Regions from separate parts of the Streptomyces lusitanus genome, predicted to be linked through region 3. Evidence: riboswitches for the same ligand, from Rfam matches in the RefSeq annotation. Region 3 holds a riboswitch; each other region holds the start of a gene.
The links. Region 3 has a riboswitch for cyclic di-AMP ahead of ACFOSY_RS11325 (M23 family metallopeptidase). Riboswitches for the same ligand answer to the same signal wherever they lie in the genome.
Positions count from the first base shown of each region.

Region 1: linked by a shared signal. The riboswitch ahead of ACFOSY_RS11835 (M23 family metallopeptidase) and the one ahead of ACFOSY_RS11325 (M23 family metallopeptidase) in region 3 are both predicted to bind cyclic di-AMP.
Region 2: linked by a shared signal. The riboswitch ahead of ACFOSY_RS30815 (transglycosylase SLT domain-containing protein) and the one ahead of ACFOSY_RS11325 (M23 family metallopeptidase) in region 3 are both predicted to bind cyclic di-AMP.
Region 4: linked by a shared signal. The riboswitch ahead of ACFOSY_RS34045 (M23 family metallopeptidase) and the one ahead of ACFOSY_RS11325 (M23 family metallopeptidase) in region 3 are both predicted to bind cyclic di-AMP.

Region 1 is NZ_JBHRWL010000007.1:18,298-22,499, reverse strand. Features, by position in the region: gene ACFOSY_RS11845 (MBL fold metallo-hydrolase) at 1-204, opposite strand, end outside; gene ACFOSY_RS11840 (SGNH/GDSL hydrolase family protein) at 327-1,112, opposite strand; gene ACFOSY_RS11835 (M23 family metallopeptidase) at 1,381-2,319, opposite strand; cyclic di-AMP (ydaO/yuaA leader) riboswitch at 2,324-2,488, opposite strand; gene ACFOSY_RS11830 (tyrosine-protein phosphatase) at 3,009-3,806, shown strand; gene ACFOSY_RS11825 (DUF6126 family protein) at 3,852-3,980, opposite strand; gene ACFOSY_RS11820 (helix-turn-helix domain-containing protein) at 3,977-4,202, opposite strand, start outside.
Region 2 is NZ_JBHRWL010000030.1:30,253-34,454, reverse strand. Features, by position in the region: gene ACFOSY_RS30825 (LolA family protein) at 1-405, opposite strand, end outside; gene ACFOSY_RS30820 (polyprenyl synthetase family protein) at 710-1,720, opposite strand; cyclic di-AMP (ydaO/yuaA leader) riboswitch at 2,247-2,416, shown strand; gene ACFOSY_RS30815 (transglycosylase SLT domain-containing protein) at 2,421-2,897, shown strand; gene ACFOSY_RS30810 (HAD family hydrolase) at 2,861-3,733, opposite strand; gene fahA (fumarylacetoacetase) at 4,022-4,202, shown strand, end outside.
Region 3 is NZ_JBHRWL010000006.1:406,147-410,348, reverse strand. Features, by position in the region: gene ACFOSY_RS11335 (M16 family metallopeptidase) at 1-844, shown strand, start outside; gene ACFOSY_RS11330 (M16 family metallopeptidase) at 841-2,229, shown strand; cyclic di-AMP (ydaO/yuaA leader) riboswitch at 2,432-2,597, shown strand; gene ACFOSY_RS11325 (M23 family metallopeptidase) at 2,610-3,383, shown strand; gene ACFOSY_RS11320 (GntR family transcriptional regulator) at 3,586-4,202, shown strand, end outside.
Region 4 is NZ_JBHRWL010000033.1:459,531-463,732, reverse strand. Features, by position in the region: gene ACFOSY_RS34050 (PrsW family intramembrane metalloprotease) at 1-522, shown strand, start outside; gene ACFOSY_RS34045 (M23 family metallopeptidase) at 628-1,644, opposite strand; cyclic di-AMP (ydaO/yuaA leader) riboswitch at 1,657-1,812, opposite strand; tRNA gene ACFOSY_RS34040 (tRNA-Met) at 2,119-2,192, opposite strand; gene ACFOSY_RS34035 (dihydrofolate reductase family protein) at 2,256-3,389, opposite strand; gene ACFOSY_RS34030 (hypothetical protein) at 3,579-3,716, opposite strand; gene ACFOSY_RS34025 (DUF3040 domain-containing protein) at 4,034-4,202, shown strand, end outside.

The sequences.
Region 1 (4,202 bases), on a different contig from region 3:
GTCCTTGTCCAGGTAGATCCTGGCGAGGTCCCGGCCCGACCCGGAGGGACGCATACGGGCCGTCCCGCCCGGGTTCTGGAACACGCCGTCGGCGAAGTGCGGGGACCTGCGGATCCGCGCCATGCGCTCACCGGTGGGATCAGCGCCGAAGGCCTGCGGCCGCAGGGCACGCGGCCCCGCTCCGGGGGCGGAAGAAGCGGCCACGGTACCTCCAGAGGAAATCGATCGGAGTTTCCATTATGTGCGGCGGCCGGGACAGCCGGGGCGGGTTGTGGACAAGCCCGCGGGGCGGGTCCGGCGCCGGGGCCCCGGATCCGCCCCCGCCGTCACGCGACCGCCGCGATCCGCGACCGGATGTCCTCCGGGGACAGCGTCCCCTTCGCCGTGACGTGGTCGCCCGAGGATTCGCCGCGCAGGCGGCGGCCGATCCACGGGACCAGGAACTCGCGGGCCCAGTGGACGTCGTCGCGGCGGATCTCCAGGGTGCCGCGCGGCGGGAGCGGCGGCCACGGCTGCTCCGGGTCGGCGGGCACCTTCAGGCCGAGGGCGAGCCCGGCGCGCAGCGCGACGCGCGTGTGTCCCTCGGGTGAGAGGTGCAGCCGGTCGGCGTCCCACGCCCTGCGGTCCTGCACGCTGCGCAGCGACCACAGGTCGAGCACCGGGCAGCCGTACCGGTCGGCGACGGCCCTGACGTGCCCGTTGTACGTGGCGATCTTGCCGCGCAGATGCTTGAGCAGGGGGACCCCGCGGGTGTCGAACCCGGTGGTCACGAGCACCGTGCCGGCCGCCGCGGCGAGCTGGGCGACCGCCTTCTCGAAACGCTCGGCCACCTCGTCCGGGTCGGTGCCGGGGCGCAGGATGTCGTTGCCGCCCGCGCAGAAGGAGACCAGGTCGGGGGCGAGTTCGACGGCCCGGGGGACCTGGTCGGCCACGATCTGGTCCAGCAGCTTGCCGCGCACCGCGAGGTTGACGTAACCGAAGTCGCCCTCGGGTCTGCGGTCCGCGAGCAGAACGGCGAGGCGGTCGGCCCAGCCGACGAACGCCCCGTCGGGGCCGGGGTCGCCGACGCCCTCGGTGAAGCTGTCCCCCACCGCCACGTACGACCCGATCACTGTTGCCTTGTCACTCTTCGAATCGTCTGCCACAGCCGGACATGATTCACCTTCCGATGTGACCTACGCGACCGTAGGGGAGGGTTGACGTGCGGTGAGATAAGCCACTCTCAAAGCTTTGGCCAAGCCCGGAATAGCCAGGCCGGTAGCCGGGTCGGGAGCCAGGCCGGGGGCAGCCGCCGCCCGGACCCGGACACACCGGAGGCCGGGCCCCGTGGATCGGGGTCCGGCCTTCGGCGCGCGTGTCAGGAAGGGTGCCGCGAAGGGGTCAGATGGAGACGCCCTTGGAGCGGAGGTAGGAGATCGGGTCCACGTCCGAGCCGTAGTCCGGGGTGGTGCGGATCTCGAAGTGCAGGTGCGGGCCGGTCACGTTGCCGGTCGCACCGGAGAGACCGACCTGCTGGCCGGCGCTCACGGTCTGGCCCGCCGAGACGGACAGCGAGGACAGGTGGGCGTACTGGGCGTAGTGGCCGTCGTTCAGCTGGATGACGACCTGGTTGCCGTACGCGCCGCCCCAGCCGGCGGAGACGACGGTGCCGGCGCCGACGGCCTTCAGGGAGGTGCCGGTCGGAACGACGAAGTCGGCACCGGTGTGGTAGCCGCTGGACCACATGCTGCCGGCCACCTTGTAGGCGGTGCCGACGCTGCCGCCGGACACCGGGGCGGTGAAGCCGGAGGACGGAGCGGTCTGGGCGGCGGTGTCGTCGGAGGAGGACTCCTCGGACGACTGCTGCGCGGGCTGCTCGGCCGGCTTCTCGGCGGGCGCCTCGGCCTTGGGCGCGGCGGGCTTGGCGGTCTGCGGCGCCGTGGACTGCTTCGGCGTGCTCGTGGCGGCGGCCTTGCCGTCGACGGAGAGCTTCAGACCCGGGTGGATGAGTGACGGGTCGTCACCGACGGCCTCGCGGTTGTCCGCGTAGAGCTGCTTCCAGCCACCGTCGACGTGCTCGGACTCGGCGATCTTGGCGAGGTAGTCGCCGGCCTTCACGGTGTACGTGCGGGCCTCGTCGCCCTGTTCGGCCTTGGCCTGCTGGCCGGTGACGGACAGCGACTGGACCGACGTCTGGGGGGCCGACTCCGGCGTCGCGGCGTGCGCGCCGGTGGCGCCGAGGAACGGCAGGGCGAGAGCGGCGCCGCCGGTTCCGGCGACGGCGATGGAGCGGGTGAAACGCTGAGCCTTGGTACGGCGGTGCTTACCCTTCGCGGGCATGACGAATTCCTCTCCGGCGCCTACGAGGTGAGCTGTCGGGTGCGGACTGGAGATGTCCGGCCGCGTCGCTGCGCGGCTTAACCCCAAGCCTGTTTCCGGGGTCCGGAACAGGCAGTTGTACCTGTGGGTCCCCCGCTCCTGCCGTACGTCGGGTCAGTGTGTGCGGGCTCCGGGCGGCGGCAGGATTAGGCGTCCGTCCGGATCGGTTGGGAACGTAAGCGACCCCGACGCGGCGAAACAAGCGCGTGTTCCCGCGAACCCGCTTTTTCCGTGATCGAAAGGCGGAAAAGACGTCACCGTGCGTCGATCTGGAAAACGAGCGGCGGGCGAATTCCCTTGTCACGGAAGGGGATTACGTGAGCATGGCGACAGCGCACGGTCACCGGTATGACGATGCTCACGCGACCCATCCTCAATTCCCCTTCTACAGGGGCACGTTAACCTCAAACGCCCCAATCGGACAGAACGCATCAATCAAGATGATGTCGGACGGGCCGGCCACCACAATCGCGACATCTTGATCTTGGCGACAGCGACCCGTGGCCCGCTTCCCGCGAGCGAACAAAAAGCGACACAATCCAACACCGTGAGGGCGGCCGGCAGCTCATTGCCCCAGGCAGGTATGTCGTATCGTCGAGTGGTGCCCGTCGACGAGCCGCGGCGACGGCGCGGAGTGGGAGGAGCCGTCCGTGACGCAGGAGATCCCGTCGACCGAGCCCCGGCTGACCGGTGTGCGCAACTTCCGCGACGTGGGCGGGCTGCCCACGGTGGACGGACGGCGGGTGCGGCACGGGGTGCTGTTCCGCAGTGGTCACCTCGCCCACGCCACCGCCGAGGACGCCGCCTTCCTCGCCTCGCTCGGCCTGCACACCGTGTTCGACTTCCGCAACGCGGCCGACCAGAAGCTGGAAGGGCCGGACGTCGCGCTGCCGGGCGTGCGCAACGTCAACCTGCCGCTGAGCGACCCGGCCGACGGCGCGGAGTTCTGGAAGATGGTGCGCGACGGCGACCTGGACCAGCTGCGCGCGATCCTGGCCGACGGCCAGGGCGCCGACCGGATGATCACCTCGTACCGCATGATCATCAAGGAGCGCACCGCCGAGCACGCTCAGGTGCTGCGCGCGCTCGCCGAGGACAGCGTCCCCGCGCTGATGCACTGCGCGGCCGGCAAGGACCGCGCGGGCCTCTCGGTGGCGGTGACCCTGCTCTCCCTGGGCGTGGAGCGCGACGCGATCGTCGAGGACTACCTGAAGTCCAACGCCAAGCACCGCCGCTACAAGGTGCGCCGCAGCGGCACCTCCGCGGACGCCTACTCCCCCGAGGTCATGGAGCTGCTCAGCCCGCTCTTCGACGCGCGCGAGGAGTATCTGGCGGCCGCCTTCGCGACGGTCGAGGAGACCTGGGGCGGCGTGGACGCCTACCTGGAGCAGGGGCTCGGTCTCACGCCGGCCCACCGGGAGCGGCTGCGCGAGCGCCTGCTCGACTGACGACCGCCTCCGCCGCCCCCGCGTGTCCTGCTCGCTCGGCCCGCGCTACTTCTTCGGCGCGATCTCGAAGAGGAAGTAGATGAAGGCCGCGAACAGGTGCCCGACCACGATGTAGACGAACAGCCGGACCCACAGGGCCCGGGGAAACTTCTCCTCCATGTCCTTGCCGCTCACGGGGTCTCTCCAGGGGTCGGGCCCAGGCACAGGGCGGCCGTGGGACTCTGCAGCAGGGTGTGGACGAACAGCAGCTCGACCCCGTCGGCGTCCTGCGCGGCGATGCGGTGCGGGGTGAGCGAGTCGAAGTGGGCGCTGTCGCCCGGGGACAGCCGGTGCAGGGTGTCGCCGAGGCGCAGCCGCAGCCGTCCCTTGAGCACGTACAGCCACTCCTCGCCGGGG
Region 2 (4,202 bases), on a different contig from region 3:
GTCGGCGGCGACGCGCAGGGTGTGCGTGCCGGACGCCAGCTCGGTGAGCCGGCCGGACGGGTCGGCGGAGGAGCCCTCGCCGTCCTCGCCTCCGCCCGCCGCGCCGGACAGCAGACCGCTCTCCAGCCCGCCGAGGTTCGGCAGCCCGAGGTCGGTGGTGATCTTCACGGTGCCGGACAGCCGCTCCACGTCCGACTGCGCGATCTTCTCGATGAGCTGCGCGGCGGTGATCTCCGGCAGGTCGGGGTCGCCGGAGTCGGCGAGCGCCGGGACGAGTCCGATCGTCGCGGCCGCCACGCCCATCACGGTGACGGGGACGACGTACCGCGCGGCCCTGCGGCGGCCGGCGCTCCGCTCCTCGACCTCCCCCGCGGTCGTCGTGTCGTCGGTCTCGTTCGGTGCCATGTGTGCCCTCCGTGGTCGGCGGCGGCTTCCGTCCGTGTCCTCGCAGCAGTTCGGCCCGGGCCGCCATTCTCACCCGAAACGGTGAGAAGTGGTGTTGTCCGTCGTGGTCCATCTGACCAAATCCGCGGGACGGAATCGTCAGACCGCGGGCTCAACTCCGCGTACTGCTGCGGTATGACACGGACGACGCAGGCTCACCCGCCCCGTAGGGGTCACCCGGGTACCGGAGGCGTACGGGGGCAGCCGGGCGGGACGGCCCGGCTGCACAGCCGGCTGGGGCGACCGGGCGGGGCAGGGGCGGGTGTCAGCCGGCCCGGTGCACCACGGCGTCGCACAGCTCGACGAGCGCCGCCTTGGCGGGGCCGTCCGGCAGCGGGGCGAGCGCGGCACGCGCCTCCTCGGCGTAGCGCACGGTGTCCCGGCGGGCCTGGCCGAGCGCGGGGTGGGCGCGCAGCAGGCGCAGGGCCTCGGCGTGCCGGGCGTCGTCGGTGAGGTCGGAGTCGAGCAGCTCGCACAGGGCGAGGTCCTCGGCGAGGCCGAGCCGGGCCGCCCGCTCGCGCAGCCGCAGCACGGGCAGGGTGGCGATGCCCTCGCGCAGGTCGGTGCCGGGGGTCTTGCCGGACTCGTGGGAGTCGGAGGCGATGTCGAGGACGTCGTCGGCGAGCTGGAAGGCGACGCCGAGCCGCTCGCCGTACTGCGTGAGGACGTCCACCACGGTCTCGTCGGCGCCGGACATCATCGCGCCGAACCGGCAGGAGACGGCGACCAGGGAGCCGGTCTTGCCGCCGAGCACGTCCAGGTAGTGGTCGACCGGGTCGCGGCCGTCCTGCGGGCCCGCGGTCTCCAGGATCTGGCCGGTGACCAGCCGCTCGAACGCCTCGGCCTGCACCCGCACCGCCTCCGGGCCGAGGTCGGCCAGGATGTGCGAGGCGCGGGCGAAGAGGAAGTCGCCGGTGAGCACGGCGACCGAGTTGCCCCAGCGGGTGTTCGCGCTCGCGACCCCGCGCCGCACCTCGGCCTCGTCCATCACGTCGTCGTGGTAGAGCGTGGCCAGGTGGGTGAGCTCCACCACGACGGCCGACGGCACGATGCCGGGCGCGTAGGGGTCCCCGAACCGGGCGGAGAGCATCACGAGCAGCGGGCGGAACCGCTTGCCGCCGGCCCGCACCAGGTGCTGGGCGGCCTCCGTGATGAACGGCACCTCGCTCTTGGTGGCTTCGAGCAGCCCTTCCTCGACAGCCGTCAATCCGGCCTGGACATCGGCTTCCAGAGCCTGGTCCCGCACGCTCAGCCCGAACGGCCCGACGACGGTCACGAGGGGTCTCCTGTCTGCTGGTGTCTGCTGGCGGTTACACGGTTTGTCGATAGGTCGCTGCCACCACTCGACTCAGCGTATCCGGTCAGGTTTCGATCACCGCCAGGGCCCGGGGTCACAAGCAGGGCGATACGGGATCAGAAGCGGAGTGTTTTTGATCGGCTGATAACAACGGACATACCTCGGCTTCCCGGACACAGTGACCTCTGAACCATCCTGCCCCACCCCTGAGTCCGATTTGCCGGTCTTGGTGCGCCAATTCCTCTTGGTCGCAAATGCACTCACGGCCACCGGTCCGTGAAGTGGGTCACGCGCACACCGGTCGCCGGGCCACCCTCGCACACGCCCGTCCTTCCGTTCCACGCAACGGAGTTGACCCTTGGCGATCGCAAAGGGTCAAGCACCCAAAACCACCCATCCCAAGATCAAACGGGGCCTTGTGTGATCGTCGCACTTGTTCCCGACATCTGCTCTCGCATACGTTCCGGGCCTGCCGGGTGGACGCCCAGTCCTGCCGCCACCCGCATCACACCCGACGACAACTCACGCACGGCAGGAGCGGGGGACCCAGGTAAGTCGCCGTACCGGACACCGCGCCGGGACGGCTGGGGGTGAAGCCATGCCCGAAGGGGCACGGCCGGGCACTCTCCCGCCCGAACCCGACAGCTCACCTCGCAGGCGTAGGAGAGGAACCTCAGACATGCCCGTCATCGCTTCGTCGCGCCGCCGCCTCGTCCGCTCCCTCGCCGTCGCCGGCACCGGCGTCGCCGTGGTCGCGCTGCCGCTGTTCGGCGCCACCAGCGCCTCCGCGGCCCCCACGACCCAGGCCACGACCGCCGCCTCCACGACCGCGTACCCGGACAACCTCGACGGCTGGATCCGCGAGGCGATGGACATCATGGCGCAGAACGGCATCCCCGGCTCCTACGACTCCATCCACCGCAACATCATGCGGGAGTCGTCCGGCAACCCGGCCGCCATCAACCTGTGGGACTCCAACGCCGCCATGGGCACCCCGTCGAAGGGCCTGCTCCAGGTCATCGACCCGACCTTCCAGGCGTACCACGTGCCCGGCACCGCCTTCGACCCGTTCGACCCGGTCGCCAACATCGCCGCGGCCTGCAACTACGCCGCCGACCGCTACGGCTCGATCGACAACGTCTTCGGCGCGTACTGAGCCGACCTCTGACGGCCGAGACCGGCCGTCTGCCCGAACAGTCGCTCGAGGACGACGGCCACGCCGTCGTCCTCGTTCGACGAGGTGACCTCGTCGGCCACCGCCTTCAGCTCCGGGTGCGCGTTGGCCATGGCGACGCCGTGGCCCGCCCACCGGAGCATCGGGACGTCGTTCGGCATGTCCCCGAACGCGATCGTGTCCTCGGGGCGCAGCCCCAGATGCCCGGCGGCCAGCGCGAGACCGGTCGCCTTGGTGACCCCGCACGGCTGGAGCTCCACCGTGCCCGGCCCCGACATCGTGACCGTGGCCAGCGAGCCGACCACGGACCGGGCCGCCGCCGTCAGCGCGTCGTCCGACAGCTCCGGGTGGCGCAGCAGCACCTTGCTGATCGGCCGCGCCCACAGGTCGTCGCGCCGCTCCACCCGCACCGCCGGAAGCGTCGGGTGCGGCATCCGGTAGCCCGGCTCGATCAGCGTCAGCCCGTCGACCCCGTCCTGGTCGACCGCGGCGTACACCTCCCCCACCTCGGCCTCGATCTTGCCGAGCGCGGTCTCCGCCAGCTCCCGGTCCAGCCGGACCGACCACAGCATCCGGTGCGCGGCGGCGTCGTAGACCTGCGCGCCCTGTCCGCACACCGCGAGCCCCGTGCAGCCGAGGTCGTCGAGCAGCGACCGCACTCTGGGGGCCGGGCGGCCGGTCACCACGAGGTGCCGGGCACCGGCCCGCTCGGCCCGGGCGAGGGCGGCGAGGGAGCGGTCGGAGAGAGTGTCGTCACCGCGCAGCAGCGTCCCGTCCAGGTCGGTGGCGATGAGAGAACAATCGGTGGGTGCGGCCATGATCAGAGAATACGGACAAGAGGACCGTCCGATTCACCGCGCTCGTATGCCCTCGCATTGCGTGCGATTTGCCTTCTTGTGCCGCCGGATCACGACCGGTTGAGAACTGTTTTCCCTTGTGACCGAGCACGCCGCGCTCCACCGGACCCGGGCCCGGCTCCTTGTTTCGTGCTGCGCCCCTGTGAGCCGTCCCCTATTGCAGGAGCCCACCGGGACGCGACCCCGTAACGTGTGGCACGGCCACGGACACGTGGCGCACCCGCGCACACGAAAGCGAGGCAGCACCCGATGCCCCCCTTCGATGTCCCCGAGGGCGACCCCTTCGGCCCGCACAACCTGCCGTACGGCGTCTTCTCGCTCCCCGGTTCGGCGGAGCGCACCGTGGGCGTCCGGCTGGGCGACCACGTCCTCGACGCCGGCGCGGCGGCACACGCCCTGGGCTCCCCGTACGCCTCCCTGCTCGCCCGCC
Region 3 (4,202 bases):
CCACCACACGCCGATCGGGTCGATGGCGGACCTGGACGCGGCGACCCTGGAGGACGCCCGCCACTTCTTCCGCACCTACTACGCGCCGAACAACGCGGTGCTGTCCGTGGTCGGCGACATCGACCCGGAGCAGACGCTCGCCTGGATCGAGAAGTACTTCGGCTCCATCCCGGGGCACGACGGCAAGCCCGCCCCGCGTGACGGCTCGCTGCCCGACGTCATCGGTCAGGAGCTGCGCGAGGTCGTCGAGGAGGAGGTCCCCGCGCGGGCGCTGATGGCCGCCTACCGGCTCCCGGAGGACGGCACGCGCGCGAGCGACGCGGCCGACCTCGCGCTCACCGTCCTCGGCGGCGGCGAGTCCTCGCGGCTCTACAACCGGCTGGTGCGCCGCGACCGCACGGCCGTCGCGGCCGGGTTCGGCCTGCTGCGGCTGGCGGGGGCGCCGTCGCTGGGCTGGCTGGACGTGAAGACGTCCGGCGACGTCGAGGTGCCGGTCATCGAGGCCGCCATCGACGAGGAGCTCGCCCGGTTCGCCGAGGAGGGCCCCACCGCCGAGGAGATGGAGCGCGCCCAGGCCCAGCTGGAGCGCGAGTGGCTGGACCGGCTCGGCACGGTCGCCGGCCGCGCCGACGAACTGTGCCGCTACGCCGTGCTGTTCGGTGACCCGCAGCTCGCCCTCACCGCCGTCCAGCGGGTGCTCGGGGTGACCGCGGAGGAGGTCCAGGAGGTCGCCAAGGCCCGCCTGCGCCCGGACAACCGCGCGGTGCTCGTCTACGAGCCCGTCGCCCCCGCCGCCGACACCGACGCCGACGCCACCGACGAGAACGAGGAGACGGCGAAGTGACCGAGCTCGCCACGATGGAGTTCCACCCCCGGCCGCAGGCGGGCGAGGCCAAGCCCTGGGCCTTCCCGGCCCCCGAGCGCGGCGCCCTCGACAACGGCCTGACCGTGCTGCGCTGCCACCGCCCCGGCCAGCAGGTCGTCGCCGTCGAGGTGTGCCTCGACGCGCCCCTGGACGCGGAGCCGGAAGGCCTCGACGGCGTCGCCACGATCATGGCGCGCGCCTTCTCCGAGGGCACCGACAAGCACTCCGCCGAGGAGTTCGCCGCCGAGCTGGAGCGCTGCGGCGCCACCCTGGACGCGCACGCCGACCACCCCGGCGTCCGTCTCAGCCTCGAGGTGCCGGCCTCGCGGCTCGCCAAGGGGCTCGGGCTGGTCGCCGACGCCCTGCGCGCGCCCGCCTTCGCCGACAGCGAGATCGAGCGGCTGGTCCGCAACCGCCTCGACGAGATCCCGCACGAGCTGGCGAACCCGTCCCGCCGCGCCGCGAAGGAGCTCTCCAAGGAGCTGTTCCCGGCGAGCGCGCGCATGTCGCGCCCGCGCCAGGGCACCGAGGAGACCGTCGAGCGCATCGACTCCGCGGCCGTGCGCGGCTTCTACGAGAAGCACGTCCGCCCGGCCACGGCGACCGCCGTGGTGGTCGGCGACCTCACCGGCGTCGACCTGGACGCGCTGCTCGCCGACACCCTGGGCGCCTGGACCGGCTCGCAGGGCCGGCCGCGGCCCGTCGCGCCGGTGGTCGCGGACGACACCGGCCGCGTGGTGATCGTGGACCGGCCCGGCGCCGTGCAGACGCAGCTGCTGATCGGCCGGATCGGCCCGGACCGGCACGACCGGGTGTGGCCGGCGCAGGTGCTCGGCACGTACTGCCTCGGCGGCACCCTCACCTCGCGCCTGGACCGCGTCCTGCGCGAGGAGAAGGGATACACCTACGGCGTACGGGCGTTCGGCCAGGTGCTCCGGTCGGCGCCCGACGGCACGGGCGCGGCGATGCTGGCCATCAGCGGCTCGGTCGACACCCCCAACACCGGCCCCGCGCTGGACGACCTGTGGACCGTGCTGCGCACGCTGGCCGGCGAGGGCCTCACCGACGAGGAGCGCGACGTCGCCGTGCAGAACCTGGTGGGTGTGGCGCCGCTGAAGTTCGAGACGGCGGCGGCCGTCGCGAGCACCCTGGCGGACCAGGTCGAGCAGCACCTGCCGGACCACTACCAGGCCGACCTGTACCGGCAGTTGGCCGCCACGGGCACCGTGGAGGCCACGGCCGCGGTGGTGAACGCCTTCCCGGTGGACCGTCTCGTGACGGTCCTCGTGGGCGACGCGGCGCAGATCAAGGCACCCGTGGAGGCGCTCGGGATCGGCGAAGTCACCGTCGTGGCGGCCGAGTAGGGACGGAGCGGGACACCCCGCGCGCGAGGGCCCCGGTGGCGGGTACGTCACCGGGGCTCCCTTATGCCCGGATTGAGGCGGAGGTTGCCTGTCTGCCCTGTGGGATGCGCTACAAAACCCGGGAATCGTTTGGGGATTGCGAGATGTCCCGCTTAGTTTCGTGCGGGCTGTTCGTCGGGCAGTGCGCCGCATCCGCGGCACCGGACAGTCATCGCCGAGTCCCCGTACGGCGCGAGCCAGGGGAGCCGGGGACCCACATGAAGTCCCTGGGGTGAATCGGGCGCCCGCGCGTGTCGCGAGGGGGCCCGTAGGAGACCTTCCTGCTCCGAACCCGTCAGCTAACCCGGTAGGCGAGAGGGAAGGAAAGGACCAGCTTGTACATGGCGTTCACGCGCGCCACCGGGAAGCACCGTCGTCCCACCAGCAGCCGTCGCGGCACCGCCCGTGCCGCCGGCGTCGCGGCCCTCGCGGGCAGCGGCGTCGTCGGCTCCCTCGCGGCCCCCGCGCTCGCCGCCGAACCGGCCGCGGCCCGCACCGGCCTCACCCCCGTCGTCACCCTCGGCGACGTGGCCGCCGACCGCATCGACGCCCAGGCCGCCGCCCAGCACGAGGCCGCCCGTGTGGCCGCCGAGGCGGCCGCGCGCAAGGCGGCCGAGCAAGCCGCCCGTGAGCGGGCGGCCGAGGAGGCCGAGAAGGCCCGCGCCGAGCAGGAGCGCGCCGCCCGTGAGGCCGAGCGCAAGCGCCTCAACACCTTCGTCTCCCCGATCCCCGGCTCGTACGTGTCGACCGCCTACCAGAGCGGCGGCGCCATCTGGTCGTCCGGCAGCCACACCGGGATCGACTTCCACGCCGCCTCCGGCACGCCCGTCCACTCCGTCGGCGTGGGCACCGTCGTCGAGGCCGGCTGGGGCGGCGCGTACGGCAACCAGGTCGTCATCAAGATGCACGACGGCACGTACACCCAGTACGCGCACCTGTCGTCGATCGCGGTGTCGGTGGGCCAGGAGGTCGCCGCCGGCGAGCAGATCGGCCTGTCCGGCGCCACCGGCAACGTCACCGGCGCGCACCTCCACTTCGAGGCGCGCATGTCCGCCGAGTACGGCTCCGACCTCGACCCGGTCGCCTACCTCCGGTCGCACGGCGTCACCATCTGAGGCGCGCCCTCCCGCCCTCCGGGCCCCGGCTCTCACGAGAGCCGGGGCTTTCGCCGTTTTCGGACCCGTCCGTCCGGGCGCGGGCTGTCCAAAATTCATGTATGGATTCCGGGCCCCCGTCGGAAATTGTCGCCGATTGCAATAGAGTCACGAACGGACGTCAATCGTCGACGTTTCACGGGGATTAAGCCGGAGGTCGGTCATGCGTATTCCCGCGCACTCGGTGTGCACGGCGATCCGGGACGACATCGTCGCCGGTGTCCACGAGCGCGGGGGCCGGCTCACCGAGGAACTGCTCGCCCGCCGCTACGGGGTCTCCCGCGTCCCCGTCCGCGAGGCGCTGCGCACGCTGGAGGCGGAGGGGTTCGTGGTGACCCGGCGGCACGCGGGCGCGTGCGTGGCGGAACCCACCGAGCAGGAGGCCGCCGACCTGCTGGAGATGCGCCGGCTCCTGGAGCCCCTCGGCGCCTCCCGGGCGGCCCAGCGGCGCACCGACGCCCATCTGAAGGTGCTGCGCGGCCTGGTCAGGCTGGGACAGGAACGCGCACGTCAGGGCAACAGCGACGACCTGCGCTCGCTGGGCGGCTGGTTCCACGAGACGCTCGCGCAGGCGTCCGGCAGCCCGGCGCTGACGTCGATGCTGACCCAGCTCAGGCACAAGATCGCCTGGATGTACGCGGTCGAAGGCCCGCCCGACCCGGTCGCGTACTGGGCGGAGCACGGCGCCATCGTGGACGCCGTGGCGCGCGGCGACGGCGAGCGGGCGCGGGCCCTCACGGCGCTGCACACCGAGCAGGCGAACGCCGGGCACCGGCTGCG
Region 4 (4,202 bases), on a different contig from region 3:
GGCCAGTTCGGCTTCATCGCCGTGTACGGGGCGTTCATGGTGCCGACGTTCGGGCTGCTGACCTGGCTGGTGGTGTGGACGCGGCAGCGGGAGCTGCGCACCGTGCGCAAGGAGCTGCCCGCGTACGCGGTGGCCGGCTGGCTGCGTCCGGCGGAGCCGTTCGCGCTGGGTTCGATGCGGGCCCGGCGGCTCGCCCGGAAGTTCGCCCGCGAGCACGGAGGCAGGCCGGCGGCGCGGGCGGTCGCCCAGTACGAGGCGTACGCGACGTCGCTGGCGTTCCTGCGACACCGGGGCCGCGCGGGGAAGGCGGGGGCGGACTTCGTGACCCGGGAGCGGGAGCTGCTGCTGGAGCTGTGGCACCGGCGCGCGGCGGCCCGCCCGGCGCTGGAGCACGCGGCCCGGCTCACGGCGCCCCCGGTGCCGTACGGCGCGGGATGGGCGTACGGGCCGGTGTCCGCACCGTGGCCGGCGCCGGGGCAGCCGCCGTATCCGGCGTACGGGGAGAACCCCTACCGCCGCTGAGAAGGCCCCGGACATGCGGAACCGGCAGCCCTGACGTCGGGGGGTCGTCGTCGGGACTGCCGGCGTTCACGGCGACGGCGGCCGGGACGCGGCCGCCGGGGTGGTTCAGATGCTGAGGCCCTTGCCGGCCAGCCAGGCGGCCGGGTCGATGCCGCCGGAGCCTGCGGTGTGGACCTCGAGGTGGAGGTGGGCGCCGGTCACGTTGCCGGTGGCCCCGACGCGGCCGATCACGTCGCCGGTGTTGACCTTCTGGCCGACGCTGACGTTGATCGACGACTGGTGGGCGTACCAGATCTCGGTGCCGTCGTCGAGGGTGAGCACGGTCTTGTAGCCGTAGCTGCCGTCCCAGCCGGCGGAGGTGATCGTGCCGGTGTGGACGGCCTTGATCAGGGTGCCGGTGGGGGCGGCGAAGTCGAGTCCGGTGTGGTAGCCGGAGGACCAGTAGGCGCCGGCCTGACCGAAGGTCGAGGTGATGGTGTACGAGGAGGTCGGCAGGGCGTACTGCTTGGCCAGCTCGGCGAGGCGCTCGGCCTCGGCCTTCTTCGCGGCCTCCTCCTCCGCCTTCTTCTTCGCGGCCTCGGCCTTCTCCTTGGCCTCCTGCTCCGCCTTGGCGGCGGCCTCGGCGGCCTCCTTCTCGGCGGCGGCGAGGGCGGCGGCCTGCGCCTTGCTCTGCGCCTGGCCCTGCTGCTGCTCGACCTGCGCCATGATGCGGGCGCGCAGCGCCTCACCGGCGTCGGCGGCGCCCTCGTCGGTGTCGGCGGTGGTCATGCCGATGTCGCTGAGGGGGGTGCTGGAGCCCTTCGGTGTTTCCTCGTCGGAGATGAGGGAACCCACGTTGGGCAGGTCGGGCATGGAGATGGAGACGGGCGGCTTGCCGGTCTGGGCGCTGGCCATGCCGCCGGCGCCGACGGCGGCTATGACGCCGACGCCCAGGACGGTGGAGCTGCGGGCGAGTCCGCCTCCGCGCTGCTTGGCGACGCGGTGCCGGCCGCGCACGGGGCGCACGGACTCCGCGGTGGGGTTCCACTCCTCGAAGGGCCCCTCGTCGGCGCCGGGGGCGCCGTAGGCGAAGGTGTCGCTCGGCTTGAACGGGGCCTCGGGGGCAGGCGGGTTGGACGCCACGTGGGCGCGCTCCTTTCCTTCCTTCTCGCCTACCGGGTTAGCTGACGGGTTCGGAGCAGGAAGGTCTCCTACGCGCGTCCACGACCGTGTTTCCACGGCGATGTCCGCCCGATTCACCCCATTGAGGTGGTTCCCCGGTTCCCTCGCGGGATTCGGCGCGTGCGCACGGAGCCGACTTCTGTGACGGCTGGGACGACCGCGCTGCGTTATCGAACGTTAATAGACGCGGGGGCCGGATTCCAAGCCGTTCCTCTTGATCGTTAACGATTTCCGCACGGACGTAAGCGCCATGAGCGGGTGAAAACGGGCGAGTTGACCGCGCCTCGGACGGCCGGTCAGATTTGACGGTACGTCAGTTGTTATGCGATCCGAGGCCGTTCGCTCACTGTGCGTGAAGGGTAAGGGGGTGCGAGTGGCGGCACGGAAAAACACCGAGGGCCGGAATCCTCTCGGATTCCGGCCCTCGGCCTTCAGTAGCGGGGACAGGATTTGAACCTGCGACCTCTGGGTTATGAGCCCAGCGAGCTACCGAGCTGCTCCACCCCGCGTCGGTAAACACCAGTGTACGGCATCCGCGGAGTCCCCCGCACATCCCTTTCCTCCGGGGGCGTTCAGCCGCCCAGCAGGTGCGCGTTCGGCGCCTTCGCGCGCTGCTCGTACTCCGGCAGGACCAGCACCGTGGCGCCCCCCTCCGCCAGCACCGCGCTGCCGTCGGCGTCCGTCACGAAGGTGTCCGGCTCCCGCCAGGCCGTGACCACCCGGCGCACCCCCGCGTCCAGGATGAGCCGCGCGCAGGGCGCCGGCCGGGACGCGCGGCGGGCGCACGGCTCCAGGCTGGAGTACACGGTGGCGCCGGCCAGCCGCGGGTCGGTGGGGTCGGCCTTGGCGAGCGCGGCCTCCTCCGCGTGCACCACGGGGTCGCCGCCCTCCCGGGAGTGGCCCCGCGCCAGCTCGGTGCCGTCGGCGGCGACCACGACGGCGCCGACGCTGAACGCGGTCTCGGAGGGCGGGCACTGCGCGGCCAGCTCGCAGGCGAGGGCGAGCCAGTGCCGGTCGGCCGCGGACGCCGGCGCGCCGGCGCCGGGCGCGGTGGGCTCGTAGCGCATGAGGACGACGTCGCCGACGGGCCGGGTCTCGACCAGGCGAAGCCGTCCGCCCTGGTAGGAGCCGGGCCCGAACAGGCGGGGGGCGTCCGGGTCGCCGACGAACAGCGGGGCGAGGACCAGCTGGACCTCGTCGGCGAGGCCCTGGGTCATCAGCTGGGTGTGGATCCGGCCGCCGCCCTCCACCATCAGCCGCCGCACCCCGCGCACGTCGTGCAGGTGCTCCAGCAGCCGCCGCCAGTCCAGGGCGTCGCCGAGCGGGACGACGTCGGCGGCGATGCCGAGCGCGCGGGCCCGTTCGGCGCCCTTGCCGGTGGTGTAGAGGACCTTGTCGCCGCCGGTGTGCCAGAAGCGGGCCGCGGGATCCAGGTCGCCGGAGCCGCTCACCGTGACCTTCAGCGGGTACTCCGGGCGTCCGTCGGCGACCCGGGCGGCGCGGCGCTCGGGCGAGTTGACCAGCAGCCGGGGGTTGTCGGCGCGGATCGTGCCGGCGCCGACCAGGATGGCGTCCACGGACGCCCGCACCTCGTCGACCCGGTCGAAGTCGGCCGGGCTCGACAGCAGCAGCCGCTCCGGGCCGGTGTCGTCCAGGTAGCCGTCGAGGGAGACGGCGGCGGACAGCAGGACGTACGGGTGCGGCATCGGCGGGCTCTCCCGGGTGCGGGCGGCGGCGGGACCGCTGCGCGGTCCGGCTCCAGTCTGGCAACCCGTGCGGCGGGAGCCGTCCGTGCCCCGGCCGCCGGGCGGGGGGGGTCGGGCTCGATGCCTCGGCCGCCGGGGGTGCGGGGTCCGGGTTCGACGCCCCGTGTCGCCGGGCGTCCGGGCGTGCGGTCAGGGCTCGATCAGGCCGACCCGGATGGCGTAGCGGGTGAGCTCCAGCCGGTCCTTCAGGCCCGGTTCCGCCTCCTCGCCGTCGGTGTGCCGAGGACACCGACGGCCCGCGGCCGGGGGCGCGGCGCGGGCCGTCACCGTCCAGCCTCCGCCCCGGAGGGGGGCGGCGCCATCGGTGACAGTCCCCATTTTCCCGGCGCGGACGGCCCCGTGCCCGCGGTCTCCTGCGTACCGGTCCCCCCTGAGGTTGGGGGGCGCGACGGATGGCTCCGGCCGTGCGCCCCGGGCGACCCTGGAGGCACCGTACCGGGCGGGTGACGACCTCTGCGCACGGGCAAACTCCTGGACATGCGGCCCGAGTTCGCGGCACGCCGACGGTCCGCGCACGTCCCGGTGCCCGGAGCGACGGCCGCCGGCGGTGTGACCGGGCGGCCACCCCCTGGAAAGGAGGAGCCGTGCCCCAGTCCGACGACGATCGCCTGGTCGACCTCGCGGCCCGACTCGAGCACGAGGACCCCCGCTTCGCCCGCTCCCTCACCACCGGCCGCCCGACCCGCCCCCGCGAGTACCGGCGCACCGGCGCCTGGTGGGTACTGATCGCCGGGCTGGCCATGCTGACCGCGG